DNA from 2 places in the Desulfonatronovibrio hydrogenovorans DSM 9292 genome. Region 1 is predicted to be linked to the other one. Evidence: predicted binding sites of a transcription regulator. Region 1 holds the regulator's gene; the other holds the start of a gene.
The links. The regulator sigma-54, encoded in region 1, starts transcription at its own class of promoters, with help from an activator protein. The targets are predictions, from matches to a motif close to CTGGCACGGNNNNTGCTT.
Positions count from the first base shown of each region.

Region 2: a site for sigma-54 is predicted at 1,848-1,865, ahead of fliD (flagellar filament capping protein FliD). Genes of this name have one in related genera too.

Region 1 is NZ_JMKT01000008.1:487,282-495,292, forward strand. Features, by position in the region: gene P771_RS0103675 (efflux RND transporter permease subunit) at 1-1,146, shown strand, start outside; gene P771_RS0103680 (PG0541 family transporter-associated protein) at 1,235-1,531, shown strand; gene P771_RS0103685 (PTS sugar transporter subunit IIC) at 1,533-2,219, opposite strand; gene P771_RS0103690 (PTS sugar transporter subunit IIB) at 2,230-2,694, opposite strand; gene P771_RS0103695 (PTS sugar transporter subunit IIA) at 2,698-3,123, opposite strand; gene rapZ (RNase adapter RapZ) at 3,153-4,082, opposite strand; gene P771_RS0103705 (PTS sugar transporter subunit IIA) at 4,058-4,507, opposite strand; gene hpf (ribosome hibernation-promoting factor, HPF/YfiA family) at 4,618-5,163, opposite strand; gene rpoN (RNA polymerase factor sigma-54) at 5,197-6,639, opposite strand; gene lptB (LPS export ABC transporter ATP-binding protein) at 6,755-7,492, opposite strand; gene P771_RS0103725 (LptA/OstA family protein) at 7,485-7,997, opposite strand.
Region 2 is NZ_JMKT01000008.1:683,054-691,064, reverse strand. Features, by position in the region: gene rseP (RIP metalloprotease RseP) at 1-36, shown strand, start outside; gene tsaB (tRNA (adenosine(37)-N6)-threonylcarbamoyltransferase complex dimerization subunit type 1 TsaB) at 37-756, shown strand; gene P771_RS0104805 (flagellin N-terminal helical domain-containing protein) at 842-1,768, shown strand; gene fliD (flagellar filament capping protein FliD) at 1,915-3,597, shown strand; gene fliS (flagellar export chaperone FliS) at 3,695-4,075, shown strand; gene P771_RS0104790 (YIP1 family protein) at 4,264-5,151, shown strand; gene P771_RS0104785 (hypothetical protein) at 5,185-5,520, shown strand; gene ahbC (12,18-didecarboxysiroheme deacetylase) at 5,553-6,737, shown strand; gene hemB (porphobilinogen synthase) at 6,740-7,723, shown strand; gene ahbD (heme b synthase) at 7,724-8,011, shown strand, end outside.

The DNA.
Region 1 (8,011 bases):
CCTGATGGTCGAGCTTTTGTACTGGAACTCACCCCGGGCGGGGTTGGAGGTTCTCCCATCGAAATAGTATTGAAGAATCCGGATCTGGTGGAACTGGATCAGCTGCAGGATCAGGTTATGGGATGGATGCGTCAGAAACCGGAGTGGTTCGTAGGGGTGAGGACTAACCTTGAACTCAATAAGCCTCAGATCGACGTCAGGATTGACCGGGAACGAGCTGCTGAAATGGGAGTTTCTGTAACTCAGATTTCCAATACCCTCCGGTATCTCCTGGGTGAAGTTGACATTTCCAAAATTGAGAGGATGGCTGAGCGGTATGATGTCATCACCGATGTCCTTGGACGGGGAAGCATGAGTCCAGATTTTCTGCGAAGCATTTATGTCCGCAACAGCAGCCACCAGCTGGTCTCTTTGGATAGCTTGATCAGCTATGAAGAGACCGTTGGCCCCAGCGAGATTCACAGATTCAACAGAATCAGGTCGGCCACGATTTCCGCATCCACGCCTCCTGGCGTTGCCATGGGCGATGCAGTCAACCTTTTGTCCGGCTATCTTGATCAGGAACTCCCTCCCCAGGCTGACTATGAACTGGCAGGCATGTCTCAGGTGTTTGAGGAATCATTTTACTATTTGACCATTACCATTATTTTTTCCATTATCTTCATATACCTGGTCCTGGCGGCCCAGTTTGAATCCTTTATCTACCCCCTGACCATCATGACCTCTCTGCCCCTGGCCACGGTCGGAGCATTTGGTTCTCTATGGCTTATGGGCATGAATTTCAATGTTTATGCCTTTATCGGACTGATAATGCTCATGGGGCTGGTGACCAAGAACTCCATCCTGCTGATTGACTATACCAACATTCTGGTGGCCAGAGGAAGGAAACCCTTTGACGCTGCTCAGGAGGCTGCCAGGGAGAGGTTCAGGCCGGTGCTGATGACTGCCTGTTCTACCATTCTTGGAATGATGCCCATTGCCATGGGTTTTGGAACCGGTGGAGAAGCCAGAGCACCTCTGGGGATTTCAATCGTGGCCGGTTTGTTTACTTCCACGGCCCTGACCCTGATAGTCATCCCGGTAGTCTATACCCTCTATGATCAGCTCCAGAATTTCCTGCTGGGGAAAATGGGCAGAAAGGCATGAGCTTGTGCTGGTCAGATATCCTTGGCCGAAAATTATGGCTTGAGTCCGAGCCTGATGGCCGCAACCCGGCAGTAAAGGAAGGATGGTTGTGAAGCTGGTTCAGATAAGCTTTCGCTTTGAATATACCGACGTTATTGAAGCCATTCTGGATGAATGTGATGTCCAGGATTACATCCGCTATCCCATGGTGGAGGGCAAAGGGTCAGATGGAAAGCACTTTGGGACTCAGGTTTTTCCAGGCAGTTTTACAGTGGTCCAGGCCAGAGTTGACAACGAAGAGATTGAAGGCCTGCTAAAAACACTTCAGGCATTCAGGCTGGAAAAAAAAGCTCATCACCATGTTCGAGCCATGGTAATTGCTGTTGAAGATGGTCTGGGCTTCTGAATCAGGCCAGGAATATCTGCCAGGCAAGATAGCCTGATACCAAGGTCAGCCCCAGCACCAGCGAGAAGTAGGCCTTTCTGATGCGCAGGGCGGCCAGGGCGCTGATGGAGGCCATGAGCAGCAGAAGGGGCCAGGAGAGGTAGTCCCTGTGGACCAGGTATGGGCTCAAATGCTCATAAATAAAGACCAGGCCGTATATCGCAGCAGTTCCCACGGTCAGATAAATCAGCAACAGCTGGATCAAGGATGAATTGATCATTGACTGGGGATTATAGCGCGCAGCAGTCTTTCTACTCTGCTGGAGAATGATATTGTAGTTCTTGTTCTGGGCTTTACGCTGTTTGCCTTCAAGAATTGAGAACAGGATGGCCACGGGTATGGTCATGACCATGATCGGGAATATCTGAGAAGTGTCTGACAGGCTGTATATTTCCACCACCACCATGGTGGCTGCCACGCAGAAAATGGCATTGGGAGGAATAAAAGTTCCGGCCGGGATCAGGTCAATCCAGAGCAGTTCAAAAAAGGCTGCCACATACATGGTCGGAAAGATTTGACCTGTTAGCAGGATTATGAAAAAACCCACCACCAGAGGCCGGTCCAGGAAGCCTAAGTTTAATGAAAATCTGGTCAGGGAAAACAGAGCAAAAAAAAACCGCTCAGAAATATCGTCCAGTGGGGGCCTAATACTTCATAATCTACCATTCATCCACCTGGATCTGTTTATGGGGTACACATCTGAAATCAAGTTTAACCCCCTTTTTGCTGAAGAATTTCAGGCAGGAGGAGTCGTCCCGGCTCAAAGCGATATGGGAACATATTTGTTTTTTGCCTGGTCCGTAATGAAGATTGCCGATGTTGATGGAAGAGAACATGAGCCCCTTTTCAAAGGCTTGTCTGGCATCGGAACACTTGGAAAAAAGAATGAACAGCGAGGACATCCTGTCATTGAATTCTTTTCTGATCAAGTCAATGGACTCATTAACCTGGGCAAAGATAATCTCAACCCCCTGAGGAACTGCCAAACCCATTATTTCCTGTCTGATCGGGTCTGAAGCTAATTCGTCATTAACTACCAACAGGCTTTTGGTCCTGGTGAAAGGGATCCAGGTTTCAATAACCTGTCCATGAATGAGACGATTGTCTATGCGGACCCAGAACATGACTCATCCGGCCTTTTTGGCTGTCCCTGGGATCTGACGTTTCAAGACGTCACCTGCCACCAGGATGCCCTGTTTGCCGGCTCCTTTTATTTCCTGAGCCAGGTCCTGCAGTTTTCTGGTCCTTCCGCCCAGAGCCTTCAGGAGCATGGGCAAGTTGACCCCGGTAATGACCTCTGTTTGTCCGTGGCTTAAAAGAGACAGGCTGATATTGGTAGGGGTTCCGCCAAACATATCGGTTAGAATGAGGACTCCATCACCCCTGTCCAGTTCCCTGACTTTTTTCTTTAATTCTTCAATGATTTCGTCCATGGGTCTGGAAACGTCCACACCAAGGGCATGGCAGCTTTCTTTGTCCCCCATGATCATTGAAGCGGCACTGAGCAGACTTTCACCGAAATTGCCGTGTGTAACCAGAATTATCCCGATCATATCCTTTCCAGAAAAGATTATCCGGCACGTCAGCCCAGGTTGAGATGCCGGTGTTCGATGGAAACCAGATATCCAAGATTCTTGAGAAAAGGGGAAAGAGCTTCGACCACAGCCACTGAGCGATGTCTTCCTCCTGTACAGCCCATGGATATGGTAAGCCTGTATCTTCCTTCATCAGCGAACATGGGCACAAGGAAATTCAGATACTCCTTGGTCCTGGTCAGATATTCCGCTCCAGGGTTCCGGGCCAAAACATATTCTGCGATGTTTATGTCCTTACCTGACATGGGCCGCAGGTCTTTGTCAAAAAAAGGGTTTGGAAGAAATCGGAGATCAAAAACCATATCTGCCTCTGAAGGGACTCCGTATTTGAAGCCAAATGAGATGAGATGGACCCTCATTCCTGCAAAGCTCTGATCAAGACACTCCCATTTTTCCTGGATAACCCGGCGCAGATCATGGATGGAGAATCCGGAAGTGTCAATGACTAGATGGGCATCGTTACGCATCAGCTCCAAGACATCTCTTTCCTGATCCAGGGCCTGCTCAAGGCCAATATTTCTGGACTCTAAAGGATGTGGGCGCCTGGTGGTGGCGTATCTCCTGACCAGGACGCTGGCCGAGGCTTCAAGAAAGATGATCTGAAGGCAGGTCCCGGCGTGGTCCAATTCCTGTCTGACCTTTATCCAATCTGTGGCAAAGTCAGGTTGACGCAGATCCATTCCAAGGGCAAGTCCCCGGTAATTTTTGGGATTCTCCCGGGCAAAAAGAGCAAGGATGGACGGAACAAGACTGACTGGCAGACCGTCCACAGTGAAAAATCCCAGGTCTTCAAAGACATTGAGGGCAGTGCTTTTGCCGGCCCCGGACAGCCCGGTGACAATGAGCAAAGGATATTGGCCAACAACAGACGTTTGCTGCAGGCCGGGCTGAGTCATGCCTTGGTTATCAGATTCCATAGCTCTTCCCTGTCTTGAGCCCGCATAAAGGACTCTTTGAAAGTCGGATCCTGCAAAAGTCTTGATATGTAGGCCAGGATTTTCAGATGCTTGCCAGCGCTTTTTTCAGGAGCCAGGACCATGAAAAAAATGTGGACCGGTTTATGGTCAAGGGCTGAAAAATTCACTCCCCTGAGGCTTCTTCCAGCCACCAGCAGGACCTCTTCCAGGTCGTCAAGCTTGCCGTGCGGTATTGCTACGCCTTCTCCAATACCGGTAGTACCAAGATTTTCCCTGGTCAGCAGGACATCATACACCTTGTCCAGGCTTAAAAAGTCATATTTCTGGACAAGCGGGGCTATCAGCTCGGCCAGGATCTCGTTTTTGGAGCCAGACGATAGTTCCGGGATGATCTGGTCTATATGGATGTATTTATCTAAGTTCATTTATATCTCAATAAGCTATGCGCCTGTCGCAGACCATTTGTCTGCGACAGGCGAACTGTTGGGATGATGGTTGACTGGTCTGGTCAAGACAGAAGGCGTCCTTGATTCTTTTATGCCCCGGGATCAATAAAGCCGAAATCACCGTTTTTGCGCCTGTACACCACATTGATCCTGTCTGTATCAGAATTGAGGAATACCAGGAATTCGTAGTTAAGGGATTCCAGCTGCATGGCCGCTTCATCCAGAGACATGGGTTTGGGCTCGTAGTGATCAGTTGCCACTATGCTGGGTTCTCTTTTGCCGCTGTCAACCGGGCCGAAACTGACAATGTCCATTCGGACCTGCTTTTCCCTGGCCTTTTTCTTTTTGTCTTTGACTTTGCCCCGCTGTTTTCTAAGCTGGGCCTCAAGCTTGTCCAGGCTCAGGTCAACGGTTGAATACATGTCTTCAGTATCTTCAGTGGCTGAAATATGGATGTCCTTGGCTGTGAGGATTACCTCAGCGATGTGTCTGAATTTTTCTACCTCAAGGTTGACCTGAAGCTCCGCAGTATTGATCTCGCTCAGGTACTTGGACAACTTGTCATATCTTTCACGAGCGTATTTTTTCAGATGTTCAGAAGGCTCAAAATTCTTGAAGTTGAATTTGATCTGCATGCTGATCCTCCTTTCTGTATGGATTGATAAAAATCAGAAAAATTTTTTTCGTCTGGAAGATGAAGGGATTTTCAGGGCAGCCCGGTACTTGGCCACGGTCCTTCTGGCAATATTCACATCCAGTTCTTTTTTAAGATTGGTGGCAATGGCATCATCGCTCAGGGGCTTTTTGGGATCCTCCGAAGCCACCATTTTCTTGATGGCAGCCTTGACGCTCTCTGAACCTACTGTTCCGCCACTATCCATGCTCAGGGCACTGTTGAAGAAAAACTTGAGCTCAAACAGGCCAAAAGGGGTGGACACATACTTGCTGGTGGTGATCCTGCTTACAGTGGATTCGTGCATACTGATATCTTCGGCCACTTCCTTAAGGATCAACGGTTTGAGCCTGGTGACTCCGTGAACAAAGAATTCTTTCTGAAATTTGAGGATGCTTTCCATAACCTTGTAAAGAGTTCTTTGACGCTGGTGCAGGCTTTTCATCAACCATATGGCTGAGCGGGTTTTTTCCTGGAAGTAGTCGATTTCCTTTTTGTTCTTCCGGTCTTTTGGGGCCTGGTTCAATGACTCGTAAAAAGGGCTGAGCTGGATTGATGGAAGGCCGTCCTCATTAAGGACAATTACAAAGTCGTCCTCGTATTTGTATACATAGATATCAGGGCTGATATATATTACATCTTCGCTTCCGTAACTTGAGCCAGGGAAGGGATCCAAACTCTGCAGGACTTCAATGTACTCCTTCATGAGTTCCTTGCTGATCCGGAATTTCTTCAGCAGGGGAGCCAGACGGTTCCTTTCAATGTCTTCCAGGTGTTCGGTAACAAGCTCGATAAGAATCGGGTCAGTTTCATTTAAGGCTTTGAGCTGAATAATCAGACATTCCCTGAGATCCCTTGCCGCAACCCCAACCGGGTCAAAATTCTGGACCTTGGCCAGGACTTGATCCACCAGAGATTCCTGAACACTGCAGGACCGGCCGATTTCCTCGACAGTGGCCTTCAGATAGCCCCTGGAGTCAATGTTGCCGATAATTTCCTCTCCGATCCTGGTTTCATCAGGAGTCAGGTTCTGGAGATGAAGCTGCCACATGAGATGACCCTCAAGGGATGGTTTGGCAGAGTACCTTGCTTCATAGCTCTGCATTTCCTCTGGTACTTCCCATTCCCTTGAACCGGACTGCTTGGAGGTACTGGAAAATTCTCCCAGATAATCTTCCCAGTCAGCGTTATTAATGATCTCTTTTTCTTCGCTGGTCAGCTTGGCTCCCTGGTCCTTGTCGTTGAGGGCCTGTCTTTCCTGCTCTTCCTCGGAAACTGGCTGTAATTCTTCCAGCATGGGATTTTCCAGCAGTTCCTGCTGGACAACCTCCAGCAGTTCCAGCCTGGAAAGCTGTAAAAGTTTGATGGCCTGCTGGAGCTGGGGAGTCATGACCAGCTGCTGAGTGAGCTTGAGGTTTTGTCTTAGTTCCAGGGCCATAGATTCATCCGGAAAATAAAAGGTTGATTAGTGATCCGCTTCTGGTTCTTTAGGATATGTTCAGGCATCAAGAGGCCGGCGGAATAATTATATATTATGATGATCCATCTTGGAATTACAAGCAAAAAGATTCCCCCAGGTAAATGCTTCTGGCCCTGGTATCGGCAATGATTTCTTCAGGCACTCCATCCAGAATGACCTGCCCGTCATGTACGATGGAGGCTCTGTCGCAGATGCGCAGGGTTTCCCTGACGTTGTGATCGGAAATGAGGATGCCGATATTCTTTTCTTTCAGCCGGAGGATTATTTTCTGAATGTCGTCCACTGCAATGGGGTCGATACCGGCAAAAGGTTCGTCAAGCAGAATAAATTTCGGGTCCTTGATCAGGGCCCTGGCGATTTCCAGACGCCTGCGCTCCCCGCCGGATAAAAAGGAGGCTTTTTGATGGGCAAGTTTAGAGATTCCCAATTCATTCATCAGTTCTTCAGCTTTTTCTGTCCGTTTTTTTTTATCCTTGTGAGTGTATTCAAGAATCAGCATCAGGTTCTCCTGCACAGTCAATTTCTTGAAAATGGAGCTTTCCTGGGGCAGATAACTGATGCCAAGGCCGGATCTCCTGGACAGCGAAAGATTGGTTATGTTTTCTTTGTCAAAAACAACCGAACCCTTGCTGGGGGAAATAATGCCCACCAGCATGTAAAACGTCGTTGTCTTGCCAGCTCCGTTCGGGCCCAAAAGGCCGACTATCTGACCCCGTTTAATGTCAAGGGAAATTCCTTTGACCACCAGTCTCTTGCCGTATTGCTTGTGAACGTCAACAGCTCTGTAACTATGAGCCTGATTCTTATTCATCATTATCTGAACCCGAGTGAAAAATAACCCTGACCCTTCTGGACGGCCCACTGAGTACTTCTGATGTATTGTCTTGCATGTTGAGGATGATGACTTCACCTTCAACACTGTTCTGGTTCTCCAGCAGAACCGGATTTCCTTCCAGTCTGGCTGTTTCGTGGTCTGGGTGATAAGTCAGGGTCTGGCTTCGGCCCTCCCTGTTTTCGCTTTTAATGAGCACATCTCCCTTGGCAATTATCTTTTCAATATTGTCCTGCTGGTCATCTCCAGCCTGGCCCGAATCCTGGTCAGGCTTTAGAAAAACGTGCAGCTCGTTGGACCAGAGTTCGAAGTCGGGTCTGACAACATGAACATTGCCACTGAAGATCACAATGTTTTCCTGACCGGCGTAGGTCATCTTGTCCGATGTTATGTCGGTGGCAGATCTTTGCTCAGCCATGGCCGGAAGTGCAAATAAAAAACTGGTTAGACCTGTGATGAGCAGAAATAAAAAATTTTTTTTCATTGGATTTCCTGAAC
Region 2 (8,011 bases), 200 kb from region 1:
GCCATATTCAATGACCTCTGGCGGATATTCAGGTAAATGTCGCTCCAGGGACCTGATTCAGAATCTGCTCAGCCCATATACCTGGTCCTGAACTGTGCTGAAGAAACCGTCCAGGTGGTCTTTGGAACAGTGGAGCGGGTTCTGTGGTCGCAACAGGCCCTGACCCCAGGACGGGCCATGAGGCATATCGCCCCCATGATCAAGGCCGGTCTGGACTTCATCAGTCTGCCGGCCGGGAATCTGGCCGGAGTATCCTGCGTTGGTGGTCCGGGAAGCTTTACCGGCATCAGGATGGCTTTTGCCCATGCCCAGGGATTGTCTCTGGCCACCCGAATCCCCATGTCCACCATTTCCTATTTTGAGGCCCTGATCAGGGGGCCGGGAAGGATCATGACCGGCAAAGCCCTGATTCTGATCCATTCCAGGCGCAGACAGGTTTATTTGGCCGGCTACTCCCTGCCCGATCTGACCCTTACTCATCTTCCCCGAAACATGAGCCTTGAGGATCTTGACCAGCTGGCAGATCTTGAAAGCCAAAAAAACATCCACGTCTTTGGAAGTGGACTTCGCAGAAACCCGGACCTTTTTTTTCCGGAATCCTGGAATATCCTGCCTGAATACTGGGACCTCCCAAGACCCGAGATCCTTCTGGAGTTATGCGCCGAGTCTGCCTGGCACCTCCATCCCCTCTGTCCTGAATATCTGCGGCCGTCCGATGCAGAAGAGAATCTGCATAAAATTTCCTCCAGATCCTAAAGTAATCCTCCTCAACGTCGATATATAGATCAAATCAAAAGAGGAACGGCAGGGAAGCCGTTTCCAAACTTCAAGGAGGAATAACATGTCATTAGTAATCAACACTAACATGATGGCCATGAATGCGGCCCGCAACCTGTCCCAGGCATACGGAAACCTTGGTGTCTCAACCAGAAGGCTTTCTTCGGGACTCAGGGTGGGAACAGCAGCTGACGATGCTGCTGGACTGGCCATTCGCGAGCTGATGCGGGCGGATATTGCCGCTCTGAATCAGGGCATCCGCAATGCCAACGATGGCATCTCCCTGGTCCAGACCGCTGACGGCGCTCTCCAGGTCATCGACGAAAAGCTCATCCGGATGAAAGAACTGGCTGAACAGGCAGCCACTGGAACTTACAATTCGGACCAGAGACTGATCATTGACTCCGAGTATCAGGCCATGGCTTCGGAAATCACCCGTATTGCCAATGCCACCAAGTTCAACGGCATCTACCTGCTGAATGGCAATCTCTCCTCCTCCTCAGCCACCGGCAACCCGGCTGAATGGAGGACTGATCATGATGGCAGCGGCCTTGCTTCCACTGGTCCATTGAAGATCCATTTTGGAACCGGCAATGACCTCAAGGAAGACTACTACTACATTGCCATTGGCACCTCCACTGCCTCGGCCCTGGGCGTGGGTAACCAGGCCGCCAGCACTGCGGACGGACACAACATCTCCACCCAGGCCAATGCCCAGAAAGCCCTGGACGCCATTGAACAGGCCATCATTTCCAAGGACAAAATGAGGGCCGACCTTGGTGCTCTGCAGAACAGGCTGGAAAACACCATCACCAACCTGCAGATTCAGGCTGAGAACATCCAGGCTGCTGAATCCCGGATCTCCGATGTGGATGTGGCCACTGAGATGACCGAATTCGTCCGTCAGCAGATCCTGTCACAGTCTGCAGTTGCCATGCTTTCCCAGGCCAACAACCTGCCCAGAATGGCCATGCAGCTCATCGGTGGTTAATCCCTTTTAACCTGACTGGAAACGCCCTGCGTTTACAGGGGCTGGGTCGCACCGGGCGAACCAGCCCCTTTTTTATTCACAGGCATTAATTTTGCTTCAGTTTTGCCAGAAGTTTTTTCAGGAAAATTATTCCCAGGGAGTCAAAAATGCCGGAACTGACTGAAAATCTGATCTCAGGCGGGATTCACTTTACAGGTCTTGGATCAGGAACCGACTTCAATGAAATGATCGACAAGCTGGTTCAGATTGAAAACCGCAGAGTGGCCAGGCTTGAACTTTGGAAAAAAGACTGGGAAAACAAAAACGAAGGACTTCGTGAGCTGAACACGGCCATGGTTTCCCTGCAGACCAGTCTGGCCGGAATGAACTCCATTGACAAATTCTTTGTCAAAAGCACTACTTCTTCCAATGAAGGGGTATTGACCGCTTCTGCCGGGAACAATGCTGAGGAGGGAACCCATAATATTGAGGTGGGACAGCTGGCCCAGAACCATATCATGTTTTCCAGCCAGGGTTTTTCAGGCAAAGACGCCACTGTCAACAGCCCGGGAGAAAACACTTTTTCCTACACCTATGCCGGCAAAGAGATCAGTGTTCACATCCCTGACAACACCACCCTGGATAATTTCGTTAATATCATCAACACTGACCCTAACAATCCAGGGATCAAGGCCAGCCTGGTCAACGACGGAAGCCAGCATTTCCTGCAAATCAGGGGAATGGATCTTGGAGCGGACAAGGCTGTAACCATTAATGACTCAACCACCATAACTGCTTTTTATGACGGCGGGGCAAATTTTATCACCTCCCAGACAGCCCAGAACGCTCAGCTTAAAGTCAATGGCTGGCCTCAGGGGGAAGACAGCTGGATCGAAAGGTCCACCAACTCCATCAGTGATGTGATCCAGGGCATCACCTTTAACCTCTATAATGAAGGTAGCGCCCAGATATCGGTTGCCAATGACCCTGAAGCCGTTAAAGAGCAGATATATTCCTTTATCGATCAGGTTAATGAAGTGCTGTCACTCATGAATAACCTGGGCAAAGTCAGCGAATCAGGAGACGGATCAGTCCTGACCGGCAACTACGGCCTCCAGATGGTCCAGGGCCAGATCAAGAGCATCCTGTCTTCCATTGGGATCGGCTTTGACCGGCAGGCCGGGGGAGATCCCTATCCATCCTTTTCAACTGTGGGCATCACCACCGATGTTGACAGAGGCTCTCCAACCTTTGGCCTCCTGAAAATTGACGAGGCAGAGCTGGACAAGGCCCTGGCCAGCAATCCCCAGGCAGTGGCCGAACTTTTCAGTGCAGACCTGGCCCCCTCGGTCAGCAGCAGCGATTTCCGGATCGGCTCTCTGGTCCGGGGCATCACCCAGCCTGGAAACTACCAAGTTGAATACGAAGTCGGAGCAGACGGAAACATAATTCCCGGAACTGCATTCATTGACGGCAAAAAGGCTAATATCGACGGAAATTATATTACTTCCACAGAAGGTGGCTCCAGAGGTCTTTCCATTCAAGTGGATAACCTCACCCCTGGACAATACTCAGGAAATGTCCGTCTGAAATCCGGCAAGGCCAACGAGCTGCAGGACGCCCTTAAAGTATTGACCGATCCCAGCAACGGCACCCTGAACATAATCGAAAAAAACTATAATGATATCATCAAGAACATTGACAAAAAAATTGAATTTGAACAGACGCGGCTTGAAAGATACGAAAGGAACCTGCGTATGCAGTTCGCCAGACTGGAGGAGCTTCTTGGTTTTTATGACGGCCTGCAGAACTCCATGAACGCTCAGCTTAATATGCTGAGCCAGGATTAGCCGCAATCATTTTTACTTAAGTGAACATCCTTTTGTCCGATAATTATACTGACCCGGACAGGGAAAGCACATTTGAATCAAAAGGGAGACATTCCTGATGTACAGCAGCGCAGCCAAGGCGTATTTCAAGACCAAGGTCAACACCACAAGCCAGGAAGAGATAGTGGTTTTGCTCTTTGAAGCAGCCATAAAATTCCTGGAGCAATCCAAAATAAAAATCCAGGAAAAGGACTTCCAGGAAAAAGGCAACCTCATTTCCAAGGCCCTGGATGTAATCGCTGAACTTGATGCCAGCCTTAATGCGGAAAAAGGCGGAGAACTGGCCCAGAACCTCCATGCCCTTTATCTGTTCTGCCAGTCCAGGCTGCTCATGGCCAACCTTAAAATGGATACTGAAATCATCGACGAAGTCATCACCATGCTCAAAAAAATCGGTTCCGCCTTTGCAGAAATAATTCAATCCAGCAAGTTAAAGTGATTTTCTTCAAAATTCACCACTCAAGGGGTCCCCATGGACCCCTTTTTTTTGGCCCTGATTTATGAACTTGATTCCACTCTTTTATCTGGATAGACTTGTCTGACCAGTGATTAATGCCTAAATAATGGATCAAAATCCGAATCCGGCAGTTGTCTGCCGGATTCACCCAGCACCTCAAGGATAGCCTGATGCGGATTATCTGCCCTAAATGCCAATTTCTGCAGAATGTACCTGACGAAAAAATACCGCCCAAAGCGGAAAAGGCCACTTGCCCCAAGTGCGGAGAAAAGTTCAGATTCAGGACGCTGGAACCACAGGACTTTGTACTGGAAGAGGTTCCATCTCCGCCAGAACAGAAAATTTCATCCCCGCAAACCGAATCTGATCAACCAGGTTCAGCCCAACAGGATGGCCAGGAAAATGACTCTATCTGGTCCAGCCTGGAGGACTTGGGTGAATCCGATCATCCTGAACCAGAGTCTGTCCAGAGTCAGGGGTATGAAGTCCCATGGGAGAACCTTGAACAGACGGGTTTTTTTCCGGGTTTTATTGAGACTGTAAAAAGGGTGATGCTGGCTCCGTCCCATTTCTTCTATAAAATGCCCTTCAAAGGTCTGGTCATGCCCTTGGCCTTCTTCCTGATTATTTCAGTCCTGCAGGCCATGGCGACATTCATCTGGAATATGGCTGGTTTTTTTCCCACAACCGCTCACCACGGAGCCGGGGGCCTGGGTATGGGCATGATGGGCCTTGGTTCATTCTTTATCGTCATAGTTTATCCCCTGTTCATGGGCTTGTGGCTGTTCATCGCTTCAGGCGTGACCCACCTGTTTCTCACTTTTTTCCAGGCCGGAAAATCCGGCTTTGAAGGAACTTTCAGAGCCACGGCCTATGGAAGTGCTCCCATGATCCTGGGACTGCTGCCGTTTTTAGGTCCCCTGATCGGGGCCTTGTGGTCTCTGGGTGTGACCATTATTGGTTATAAGCAGATTCATGAGACGTCCTTTGTCAGGGTTGTCATGGCCATGCTCACCCCTCTGGTGGTGATCATGGTTCTGGCTGTCTTCATGTACTGAAAATACAGTCAAAATTGAAGGTGTGATCAGACAATGTTGGCCAAAGTCAAAACTTTTTTTCAGGCGCTTTTTTCTAAAAGACGCCTGCACAGCCAGATCAAGGCCAGGGAATTCCAGGATCTGGCCAGGGAACTCATGTACCTGGCTGAAATAGCGGCCAGAATTGCCCCTGAACAGGACAGCACTACGGAAAAACTCAGGAAAATCAAACAGGAGATGGAGACCCTTTCCCAGCTTGTTGACAGCAGGGACTTTTTAAAGATTCCGCCGGAAACCAGGCAGGAACTTAAAGAAAGCATCCTGGCTTCCCGCAGGCAGGTTGTTGAAAGCATCCACCATGCTCCTCCACCCACTGATATCCTGCAATAATGCACGGGAAAAAACTTAATCAAGGATAAAAAATGATAGGAATATCAAAACTCTATTGTGCCTCTATTGAACCATCTGATGCTTTGCGCTATGGCCGCGAGGCTGGAAAGCTTCCTTCCCATCTGCTCCAGTTTTCCAAAGACAAAAAACCAGTTGTGGTCTGGAACATGACCAAACGCTGCAATTTGAAATGTGTCCACTGTTACGCCCAGGCCAGTGAGGTGTCCGGACATGACGAAATAGACACTTCCAGGGGCAAGGAAATTATTAATGACTTGGCAGAGTACGGAGCTCCGGTCATGCTTTTCTCCGGGGGTGAACCCCTGGTCCGGAATGATCTGGCAGAGCTGGCCAGCCACGCCGTGAACCAAGGGATGCGGGCGGTCATATCCACCAATGGCACTCTTATCACCAAGGCCAAGGCCAGGGAACTCAAACAGGTCGGTCTTTCCTACGTGGGCATCTCCATTGACGGAGACCAGAAAGTCCATGACCTGTTCAGAGGGGTACCCGGCTCATTTAAAAAGGCAATGCAGGGAGTTGAGAACTGCCAGGCCGAGGGACTCAAAGTGGGGCTGCGTTTTACGGTCAACCGGCGGAACATTGCCGAAGTTCCAAAGATATTCAACATCCTCAGGGACATGGAAATCCCCAGAGTCTGTTTTTACCATCTGGTCTACTCTGGACGTGGCTCCCAGCTCATCAAGGAAGACCTGACTCATCAGGGTACCAGAGAACTGGTGGACCTGATCATTGATCAGACCAGAGACCTCTATGAATCCGGACTGCCCAAAGAAGTCCTGACTGTGGACAATCATGCTGACGGTCCCTATATTTATCTCCGTCTTTTAAAGGAAAACCCTGACAGAGCCAGGGAGGTGTTTGAACTCCTGCAGTTCAACGAAGGTAATAATTCGGGACGGGGTATAGGCTGTATATCCTGGGATGGCAGTGTCCATCCCGATCAATTCTGGCGCAACCACACCTTTGGAAATGTGCTGGAGCGTCCGTTTTCTGAGATCTGGGATGATCCCTCAATAGATCTTCTGGCAAAGCTCAAGGATAAGAAAAGATATGTTGGCGGAAGGTGTGCAGAGTGCAGATTCCTGAAGGTCTGTGCCGGGAACTTCAGGGCCAGGGCTGAAGCTTTTTATGGCGACATATGGGCCCAGGATCCGGCCTGCTACCTTACTGACCAGGAAATAAAAGGAGATTAGCCTTGTCTTTATTTTTTAGGGGTCGAAGACTTCGCAAAACCCCCGCCATCAGGGGCCTGGTCAGAGAAAACCTGATCAATCCAAAAGATCTGGTTCAGCCGTACTTTGTACTGGACGGGGTTGAGCCGGATTTTGAAAAGCCTATTGCATCAATGCCTGGTCAGTCCCAGCTGGGTCTGGCCAGCCTGAAAAAACGCGTGGCCAAGGATGTCAACCTGGGCCTGACCGCAGTCATCCTGTTCGGGATCCCAGAACATAAGGACGGCACAGCATCCCAGGGCTACGCCCCGGACGGAATCATCCAGAAGGCCGTGGCTGAACTCAAGTCCGACTTTCCTGATCTGGTGGTGATTACAGACGTCTGCCTTTGCGAGTACATGGATCACGGCCATTGTGGAATCATAGAGAAGGGTAAGGTCCTCAACGATCAAAGCCTGGAGCTTCTTGGCAGTACAGCCCTGTCCCACGCCCGGGCAGGGGCAGACATGGTCGCCCCGTCAGACATGATGGACGGCCGGGTAAGTCACATCCGGAAGGTGCTGGACCAGGAAGGTTTTCTTGACCTGCCAATCATGTCCTATGCAGTAAAATATGCCTCAGCCTATTACGGCCCCTTTAGAGATGCCGCTCACAGCGCTCCGGCATTCGGTGACCGGAAAACCTATCAGATGGATCCGGCCAACTCCAGGGAAGCCATGCGCGAGGCCCAGGCCGATATCAACGAAGGGGCCGACATCCTCATGGTCAAGCCTGCCCTGCCCTATCTGGACATAATCAGAGACCTGCGCCACAATTTCACCCTGCCTGTTGCTGCTTATCATGTCAGTGGAGAGTACAGCCTGATCAAAGCCGGAGCAGGTCTGGGGCATATTGATGAGAAAAAAATCGTGATGGAATCAATGACTTCCATCAAAAGAGCAGGCGCTGAGATCATTATCACCTACTATGCCCGGGAGATCCTGTCCTGGCTCAAGGAAAACCAGTAGATGCATCCTAACCACAATCATTCGACCAAGACACTCCCTTTACGCCTTGTGGCCTGGGAAATAACCCGGTCCTGTAATCTGGCCTGCAAGCATTGCCGGGCCGAAGCCCATCCTGAACCATTTGCAGGCGAACTGACAACAAAAGAAGCCATGGACCTGATTGATACTTTCCCGGCAACCGGGGACCCGGTGGTTATCTTTACCGGAGGCGAACCCTTGCTCAGGCCCGATGTGTTTGATCTGGTTGCTTATGCATCCAGCCTTGGACTTCGCTGCGTAATGGCTCCC